4 regions of the Azospira sp. I09 genome follow, and region 3 is predicted to be linked to each of the others. Evidence: predicted binding sites of a transcription regulator. Region 3 holds the regulator's gene; each other region holds the start of a gene.
The links. The regulator sigma-54, encoded in region 3, starts transcription at its own class of promoters, with help from an activator protein. The targets are predictions, from matches to a motif close to TGGCACGCTTNCTGCTNA.

Region 1 (2,197 bases), 450 kb from region 3:
ATGCCGTCGATGGGGCCGGCCACGGCCGCGAGATGCTGGCCCGCGCCGCCAATGGCCGCGAATTCCCGGTGGAAGTGAGCATCGGCAGCACGGAACTGGCGGGGGGCCGGGTCTTCGTCGGCATCCTGCGCGACATCAGCGAACGCAAGGCGGTGGAAGAGGAGCTGCAGCGCCTGGCCACCACCGACGGCCTCACCGGTATTCTCAACCGCCGCGCCTTCACCGCCGAGGCCGAGCGCCTGGTGGCCCTGGCCCGGCGCCACGATCACCCCCTGGTCCTGTTCATCCTCGATGCGGACAAGTTCAAGAACATCAACGACAGCCACGGCCACCCGGTGGGCGACCAGGTGCTCCAGGCCCTGGTCCGCGCCATCGGCGGCGGCCTGCGCCAGAGCGACGTCTTCGGCCGCCTGGGCGGCGAGGAATTCGGCCTGCTGCTGCCGCAGACGCCGCCGGCCGGGGCCCACCAGCTGGGCCAGCGCCTGTTGCAGGCGGTGCGCCAGGTGCGGCTGCCCCTGGCCCAGGGCGAACTGTCCTTCAGCGTCAGCATCGGAGCCTCCCTCCTGGCCGGTCCCGGGGACGACCTGGAGGCCATGATGCACCGGGCCGACGCCGCCCTCTATGCCGCCAAGGCCGGCGGCCGGGACCGGCTGGCCTGGGAAGGCTGGCAGCCCCCCGCCGCCTGAGCGCACTGGCCTGGGGCGCCGGGTCCTCCGGGCGACCCAAGGCGGGGCCCGGCCCCCGGCCTCGGGGCACCCCCATTCCCGCCATTGCCGGGGAATTCCCCTAAGTCCTTGTCCGGCATGGGCTTTGCTAACCGTTATATATTCGAAAAATAACGAAGGAAAGCCGCCATGAACGACCAGCCCGTTAGCGAAATTGCCGATCAACTGAGCCCCGACCGGGTCACACCCCTGCGCCTGTACCCGGTGGCGGGCATTCCCGGCCCCTTTGCCGTGGCCGCCGGCCACGACCGTCTGGCCTGGCTGGAGCGGGCCGCCGTGGCCGATGCCCTGGCGGTGGGTGCCGAGGCCGCCGGAGAGGCCCGCCGTGCCGCCGAGGAACTGAACAACCTGGCCGGGGAGCGCCTGGCCGAATGGGAGGCAGAGGATGGTGGCGAAGGCAGTGGCGGCCGCCTGCGCCTGACGCCCCGGGGCCGGCGCCTGGCCATGGTGCTGGTGGCCCTGGCGGAGGAACGGCAACTGCTGCGCCAGCGCTGCGGCGGCCATTTCGATGGGGACCTGCAACTGCTGGAACGGGTGGCGGTACGCACCAGCGCCCGCAACCAGTTCTGCGGCCGGGTGCAGGCGGTGGAGCAGGGCCCCCTGCTCGACCAGGTGCTGCTGGCCTTGCCCGGCGGGCGCCTGCTGCGGGCCAGCGTCACCCCGGAAAGCACCCGCTGCCTGGGCCTGGCCCCGGGCCTGGAGCTGGTGGCCCTGGTCAAGGCCTCGGCCACCCTGGTGCTGGGCAGCGGCGGAGGCAGCGATTACGCCGACTACAACCGCCTCGGCGGCATCGTCCAGCGCATCCAGGAAAGCGGCGAACGGCGGGAGATCGTGGTGGACCTGGGCCACGGCCTCACCGGCGTCGCCAACGCCGGCGCCGATCTGGCCGAACCCTTCGCCCCGGGCCAGCCGGCCTGGATCGCCTTCCGTCCCTCGGCCGTGCTGCTGGGTCTCGTCAGCTGAAAAAAAGCGGGGAAGGGGCCGGGTGTCGCAACCCGGTCCCGTTCCCCGCCAACACTCCGCTGGAGTGGGCTCAACGCAATCTTTCGGCTACAGGGAGCGCAGGAAGGCGAACAGTTCCTCCCGAGCTTCCCGGGGCAGGCGGCGGAAGCGCTCCCGGGCGTTGCGGGCCTCGCCGCCGTGCCACAGGATGGCCTCGTTCAGGTTCCGGGCCCGGCCGTCGTGCAACAACTGCTCGTGTTCATTGATCTCGGCGTAGCGCCCCAGGCCCCACAGGGGCGCGGTGCGCCACTGGCGGCCGCTGGCCCGGTAGTCGGGGCGGCCGTCGGCCAGGCCCTCGCCCATGTCGTGCAGCAGCAGGTCGGTGTAGGGGTGGAAGGTCTGCCGCGCCAGGGCCGGCCAGGGAGCATCCCCCGTCTCCAGGGTGGGGCGGTGGCAGACGGTGCAGCCGGCAGCGGCGAAGCGGGCCTGACCCCGTTGCACCGTCTGCCGCTGCCCTTCCGTTTCCCCTT
Region 2 (2,197 bases), 750 kb from region 3:
CGGCGCGGGGACCGGAGGAGAGCAGGCGCAGGTCGTTGCAGGTCTTGGACAGCTTCACCGCCACCCGCTTCAGGACGCCGGAAAGCTGCACGAAGGAGCCGCAGTCCTGGGTCGCTTCCACCAGGTTGGGGGCGGTGATGACCGGCACGCCGCTGGTCTCGGCCAGCAGGCGGCAGACCAGGGGAGCGTAGTCCGGGTGGGCATTGATGCCGGTGCCGATGGCGGTGGCCCCCAGGTTGATTTCCCGGATCAGGAGGGCGGCTTCCTTCAGCCGCTCCTCGTCCTCGCCCAGCATCACGGCGTAGGTGGAGAATTCCTGGCCCAGGGTCATGGGCACCGCGTCCTGCAGCTGGGTGCGGCCCATCTTCAGCACGTCCTTGAATTCCTCGGCCTTGCGCTCGAAGGTGCGGCGCAGGTAGGCCAGGGCGTCCACCAGGCGGAAGATGCCGACGTAGGTGGCCAGCTTCAGCGCCGACGGGTACACATCGTTGGTGGACTGGCTCATGTTCACGTGCTGGTTGGGGTGCAGGTGCTGGTACTCGCCCTTGGCGTGGCCCATGATTTCCAGGGCCCGGTTGGCGATGACCTCGTTGGCGTTCATGTTGGTGGAGGTGCCGGCGCCGCCCTGGATGACGTCCACCACGAACTCGTCGTGCAGCTTGCCGGCGATCACCTCCTGGCAGGCGGCGACGATGGCCTGGGCCAGAGGAGCGTCCAGCAGACCCAGCTGCTGGTTGGCCTTGGCGGCGGCGAGCTTGATCTGGGCCAGGGCCCGGATCAGGTCCGGGTAGATGGAGATGGGGGTGCCGGTGATGGGGAAGTTCTCCACCGCCCGCAGGGTATGGACGCCGTAATAGGCCTCGGCCGGGACCTTGCGGTCGCCCAGCAGGTCGTGTTCGACGCGGTGTGGCTGGTTCATGGTGTCTCCTCTGTTCTGATGTGCCCGCTCGGCGGCGGTCCCTGTTCTTCAGCACGGGCCGTGCCATCGGGAGGGGGCCGAGTCTGGTTTTTAGTTGCTTGTTTTTTTATGGGATTTTGACCGTCGTTTTGGGGGTGTCGTTCGGCTTTCCGGACAAGGGCCGGGTATGGCGTTCGGAAATCCGAACGAATGGGCCGGCGGCGGCTCCGTGGGGCTGCGGCGCTTTTCGTGGCGCCGGGCAAACCTGCTAAGATTCGCCCCTGCTTCTTCCCCCCATCCCTACCTGCTCCCTGTGTCCGCCAAGCCCCTGACCGCTGCCGCTCCCGCCGGCGATGCCATGACCCCCGAGGAACGCCGCGCCGGCGCCAGCCTGGCCTCCATCTTTGCCCTGCGCATGCTGGGCCTGTTCCTCATCCTGCCGGTCTTCGCCGTCTACGCCCACACCCTGCCCAGTGGCGACAATGGCCTGCTGGTGGGCCTGGCCATCGGCATCTACGGGGCCACCCAGGCCCTGTTCCAGATTCCCTACGGCATCGCCTCGGACCGTTTCGGGCGCAAGCCGGTGATCGTCTTCGGTCTGCTGCTGTTCGCCCTGGGCAGCTTCATCGCGGCCGCCGCCGACGACCTGCCCATGATCATCGCCGGCCGGGTGCTGCAGGGAGCCGGCGCCATTTCCGCCGCCGTCACCGCCCTGGCCGCCGACCTCACCCGGGAGCAGCACCGCACCAAGGTGATGGCCATGATCGGCTCCTCCATCGGCCTGGTCTTCGCCCTCTCCCTGGTGGCGGCCCCCCTGCTCTACGCCGCCATCGGCATGGCCGGCATCTTCGCTCTCACCGGGGGGCTGGCTCTGCTGGCCATCGTCGCCCTGTACAAGGTGGTGCCGCCGGCGCCCAAGGTGCTGGTGGATGGCGGCCGCACCCGCTTTGCCGACGTGCTGTTCCATCCCCAGCTGCTGCGTCTCAACTTCGGCGTTTTCGTCCTGCACCTGACCCAGACCGCCATGTGGGTGCTGATCCCCGCCGCCCTGGTCAAGACCGGCGACCTGCCCCTGGCCGAGCACTGGAAGGTGTATCTGCCTGCCGTGCTGGTTTCCTTCGCCTTCATGGTGCCGGCAGTGATCGCGGCGGAGAAGTACGGCCGCATGAAAATGGTCTTTAACGGCGCCGTGGTCCTGTTGCTCCTGGTGCAGGTCGGTTTCGGCCTCTTCGGCCAGGGCCTGTGGCCCCTGGCCCTGCTGTTGACCGCCTTTTTCGTCGCCTTCAATATCCTGGAAGC
Region 3 (2,197 bases):
CCAGTCCCGGAGAGGGAATCAGATCACTCTTCGATGTGATTCTTGATGGTGTCGCGGTGGTGATCCTGGGCCTTCTGCTTGTACTTCTGCACTTGGCGGTCCAGCTTGTCGATCAGGGTGTCCACGGCGGCATACAGGTCGGCATCCTCGGCATCCACGTGGATGTCCTTGCCGGGCACGCGCACGGTGACTTCAGCCTTCTGCTTCAGCTTTTCCACGGTGAGGATGACGTTGACGTCGATGACGCTGTCGAAGTGACGCGTAACCCGCTCCAGCTTGGCAGTGACGTAGTCGCGGATCGCCGGGGTGACTTCCAGGTGATGTCCGGTGATGTGCAGGTTCATGGCTCGCTCCTTTTTTAGATGGACTTGCGTAGGTTGGCCGGCGAAATGTTGAGCGCTTCTCTGTATTTTGCAATGGTTCGACGCGCCACAACAATGCCTTGTTGGCCAAGAATTTCGGATATTTGACTGTCCGAAAGGGGTTTTTTGGGGTCTTCGGCCGCCACCAGCTGCTTGATCAGGGCCCGGATGGCGGTGGCCGAACAGGCGCCCCCCGTATCCGTGGCCACGTGGCTGCCGAAGAAATACTTGAGTTCGAAAATGCCCCGGGGGGTGGCCATGTACTTCTGGGTGGTCACCCGGGAGACGGTGGATTCGTGCAGGCCCAGGGTTTCGGCGATTTCCCGCAGTACCAGGGGACGCATGGCCACCTCGCCGTGTTCGAAGAACTGGCGCTGGCGGTCCAGGATGGCCTGGGACACGCGCAGGATGGTGTCGAAACGCTGCTGCACGTTCTTGATCAGCCAGCGGGCCTCCTGCAGCTGGCCGGAGAGGCTGGAGCCGCGCTGCTTGGAGAGGATCTCGGCGTAGAGCCGGTTGATGCGCAGGCGCGGGTAGGCGTCCGGATTGATGCTGGCGGTCCACTGGTTGCGCACCTTCTTCACCACCACGTCCGGGGTGATGTAGCGGGCATCCAGGGGCGCGTACTGGGCGCCGGGCCGGGGGTTGAGGCTCTTCACCAGGTTGGTGACGGCGCGCAGGCGCTCGTCGTCGCAGCCCAGCAGCTTCTTCAGCTTGGTGAAGTCCCGGCCGGCCAGCAGTTCCAGGTGATGGCGCACCAGCTTCAGGGCCTGGTCCCGCACCTCGTCGGCCGGCAGGGCTTCCAGCTGCAGGGCCAGGCATTCGCCCGGAGTGCGGGCACCGACACCGGTCGGGTCCAGGTGCTGCAGGTGGCGCAGGGCGATCTGCAGGTCGTCCAGATCGATTTCCAGCTCTTCCGGCAGGGCTTCCTGCAGCTCCTCCAGGGGCTGGGTCAGGTAGCCGTCCTCGTCCAGCGCCTCGATCAGGAAGCTGACCAGCTGCCGGTCCCGCTCGGAGAGCTGCATCAGGCCCAGCTGCCAGTTGAGGTGGTCGCGCAGGGAGGTGTTGGCGGCCTGCACTTCCTGGAAGTCGGAATCCTCGTCCTCGTCGCGGGAGGCGGAAGGGTAGCTGCCTTCGGCAAACCAGTCCTCGCCCTCACCCAGGCGGTCCCGGCTGTCGTCCCGGACTTCTTCGGGGCCGTGACTGTCGGCGCCTTCACCGGATTCGCCGCTATCGCCTTCCCGCGGGCCTTCGGCAGCGGACTCGGCCGTACTGCCGGCGTATTCGCCTTCGCTCCCGCTGTAGGAGGGCTCGTAGTTCTCGTCCTCCCGCTCCAGCAGGGGGTTTTCCAGCAGATACTTCTCCAACTCCTGCTCCAGCTCAAGCGTCGACAGTTGCAGCAGCCGGATGGACTGCTGCAGCTGTGGCGTCAGGGCCAAGTGCTGCGAGAGTTTGAGTTGGAGGGTTGGTTTCATGGACCCGGGGCCGAAGGGGCCGGCGGCAATGAGCGGGTTGAGGGAAAGACTCGGAGACTGGGCTCGTCAGAGACGGAAGCTCTCGCCCAGATATACTTTTCGGACGTCTTCATTATAAACGATCTCATCCGGGCGGCCAGACGCCAGCACCCGTCCCTCATTGATGATGTAGGCCCGGTCGCAGATGCCCAGGGTCTCACGCACGTTGTGGTCGGTGATGAGCACGCCGATGCTGCGGTCCTTGAGGAAACGGATGATCTTCTGGATTTCCAGCACGGCGATGGGGTCCACGCCGGCGAAGGGCTCATCCAGCAGGATGAAACGGGGAGAGGTGGCCAGGGCCCGGGCGATTTCCACCCG
Region 4 (2,197 bases), 1.2 Mb from region 3:
TTTCAATAAGTATTTCTCAAACACTACTACGACATGAGGCGGCAAAACTTGAGGCCGCAATGCGGCTTTTGCAGTACCTACACCCTTCTCCATTCTAGCGGAAGCGAGCATGAAAGTCTTAGTTACCTCCGGGGTTGGGTGCGGGCTCAGTAACCGATTTCGATGATGCCGCCTGGCCTGGCAATACCGCTAACGCTCTGGCCGTTGGCTGTGCGGGCCTGGGCAATCTGGCCGTCTGCAGCATTGTTCATGGCTCGACCTTCGCTGCTTGCTGAGAATCCAGGGCCTCGGGAGAGAATTTTTACTGTCTGCCCTTGCTGAATTACTAGGGGCGCCATAAGCATTTCCGCCCGTAGCGGCTGTCCTGCTCCGATGGCGTTGCGGACGGTTTTGCCAATGGCTTGCCGGGCGTCAGTGACAACTCCGGCCGGCAGACTGGCTAAATCCCCGCTTTGAGTGGATACATCGTTGAGCGAAAGGGGGTGTCCCGGACTTAGGGGGCGGGCGCTGATGATGTAGTTGGCCTGAACGCTGACTTGGGCGGGGACATAGATAATCCAGCCGGCATCGCCTAGGCAACGAACCCCCACGGTGACTTTCCCCCACAGTCTAGACCCGGGCGGGAGAAAAGCTTCGACAGCGGGGCAGGGGGTGAGTTGGGTCCGACTATCCAGGGGGCTGATACTGAACTGGACCCGGCCGGGTAGGCCTTTGGTCTGGGTGCGGAGGAACTGGTCTACAGCATTGATGACAACGTCTCCGCTGCTCTGGGCCCATACCCAAGATGAAAGGAAGACAAGCAACAGAAAGGCGGACTTGCGACCTAGCAAGCGCAGGCGGATCAGGAGTCGGGCAAGGGTAGTCATGGGCCTATTTTGCCCCAGGCGGTAGGAAACCGGTATCTGTTCCTGCCGGACGCGGCAAGATTTGCCGTTGGGGCCAGCTCCTTTTTTGCTCACACCGAGACTTCCCACTCGGTCACTGAGTGAATTTCTGGCACGAAGTATGCATTGCTTGTTGCAAGACAAATGTAAAGGTGTAGCCATGGTGAGCAAGCTTGATCAAACCATCAATTTTCATCGCCAAGCACTGGGCTTGCGGGCCTATCGGCAGCAGGTGCTAGCCGCGAATATCGCCAACTCGGACACGCCCAACTACAAGGCTCGGGACCTCGATTTCTCCGCCGCCCTGGACAATGCCTTGGCGGGCAAGCAGACCGGTGACCTGGGCTTGGCTCGCACCTCCACCCGGCACATCGCTGGTGCCGGCAATTCTGGCCCTGCGCCCCTGCTTTACCGCAGTTCCTTCCAACCTAGCGCTGACGGCAATACGGTGGACATGGACATTGAGCGGGCCAAATTCGCGGAAAACGCCATGCAGTACGAGGCCAGCGTTCAGTTCATCGGCGGCCAGTTTAAGACCATGCTGTCGGCTATCCAGGGCCAGGGCGGCCAATAAGGAAATCTAAGCCATGAGTATTTTCAATATGTTCCACGTGGCGGGCAGCGCTCTCACCGCCCAATCCGTCCGTCTCAATGCCGTGGCCTCGAATATGGCCAACGCCGATAGCATCACCAGCGCCGACGGCCGTCCCTATCGGGCCAAGCAGGTGGTCTTCGAAACCACTCCAGTCGGCAGTGAGGCAGCCCAGGGGGTGCGGGTCAAAGAGGTAGTAGAGAGCGCTGCGCCGCCTCGTATGGTGTTTGATCCCAAAAATCCGGCAGCAAATGCCGACGGCTACGTCTCGATGCCTAACGTGGATGTGGTGGAGGAGATGGTCAATATGATTTCTGCCTCCCGTTCCTATCAGAGCAATGCTGACGTGATGAACACGGCCAGGACATTGCTGATGCGCACGCTGGCCATGGGCCAGTAACCCGACTGCAGGAGTAAATGAACATGGCTACCACCGTCGAAAACAATCCCTATTCCGGTCTTAATGGTGTGTCCACAGGCAAGACCACCGACAAATCTTCCAGTAAGAGCTCTGCTGACGAGATTCAGAACCAATTCATGACCATGCTGGTGACCCAGTTACGTAACCAGGATCCACTGAATCCCATGCAGAGCGCCGAAATGACCAGCCAGCTGGCTCAGATCAATACCGTTAGCGGCATCGAAAAACTCAATTCCACCCTATCCAGCATGATGAGCACCTACAACGCTTCCCAGTCCATGCAGGCGGCGGCAATGCTCG

Region 1: AZSP09_RS13540 (TOBE domain-containing protein) is a predicted target of sigma-54. The motif match lies at 800-817, and genes of this name have one in related genera.
Region 2: aspA (aspartate ammonia-lyase) is a predicted target of sigma-54. The motif match lies at 968-985, and genes of this name have one in related genera.
Region 4: flgB (flagellar basal body rod protein FlgB) is a predicted target of sigma-54. The motif match lies at 995-1,012, and genes of this name have one in related genera.

What each region holds. Positions count from the first base shown of each region.
Region 1 covers NZ_AP021844.1:2,902,195-2,904,391, forward strand. Annotated here, with positions in the region: gene AZSP09_RS13535 (sensor domain-containing diguanylate cyclase) at 1-686, shown strand, start outside; gene AZSP09_RS13540 (TOBE domain-containing protein) at 855-1,688, shown strand; gene AZSP09_RS13545 (di-heme oxidoreductase family protein) at 1,776-2,197, opposite strand, start outside.
Region 2 covers NZ_AP021844.1:1,708,268-1,710,464, reverse strand. Annotated here, with positions in the region: gene aspA (aspartate ammonia-lyase) at 1-919, opposite strand, end outside; gene AZSP09_RS07870 (MFS transporter) at 1,257-2,197, shown strand, end outside.
Region 3 covers NZ_AP021844.1:2,454,981-2,457,177, forward strand. Annotated here, with positions in the region: gene hpf (ribosome hibernation-promoting factor, HPF/YfiA family) at 24-344, opposite strand; gene AZSP09_RS11510 (RNA polymerase factor sigma-54) at 359-1,837, opposite strand; gene lptB (LPS export ABC transporter ATP-binding protein) at 1,904-2,197, opposite strand, start outside.
Region 4 covers NZ_AP021844.1:3,669,844-3,672,040, forward strand. Annotated here, with positions in the region: gene flgM (flagellar biosynthesis anti-sigma factor FlgM) at 1-111, opposite strand, end outside; gene flgA (flagellar basal body P-ring formation chaperone FlgA) at 147-866, opposite strand; gene flgB (flagellar basal body rod protein FlgB) at 1,045-1,458, shown strand; gene flgC (flagellar basal body rod protein FlgC) at 1,472-1,876, shown strand; gene AZSP09_RS17210 (flagellar hook assembly protein FlgD) at 1,900-2,197, shown strand, end outside.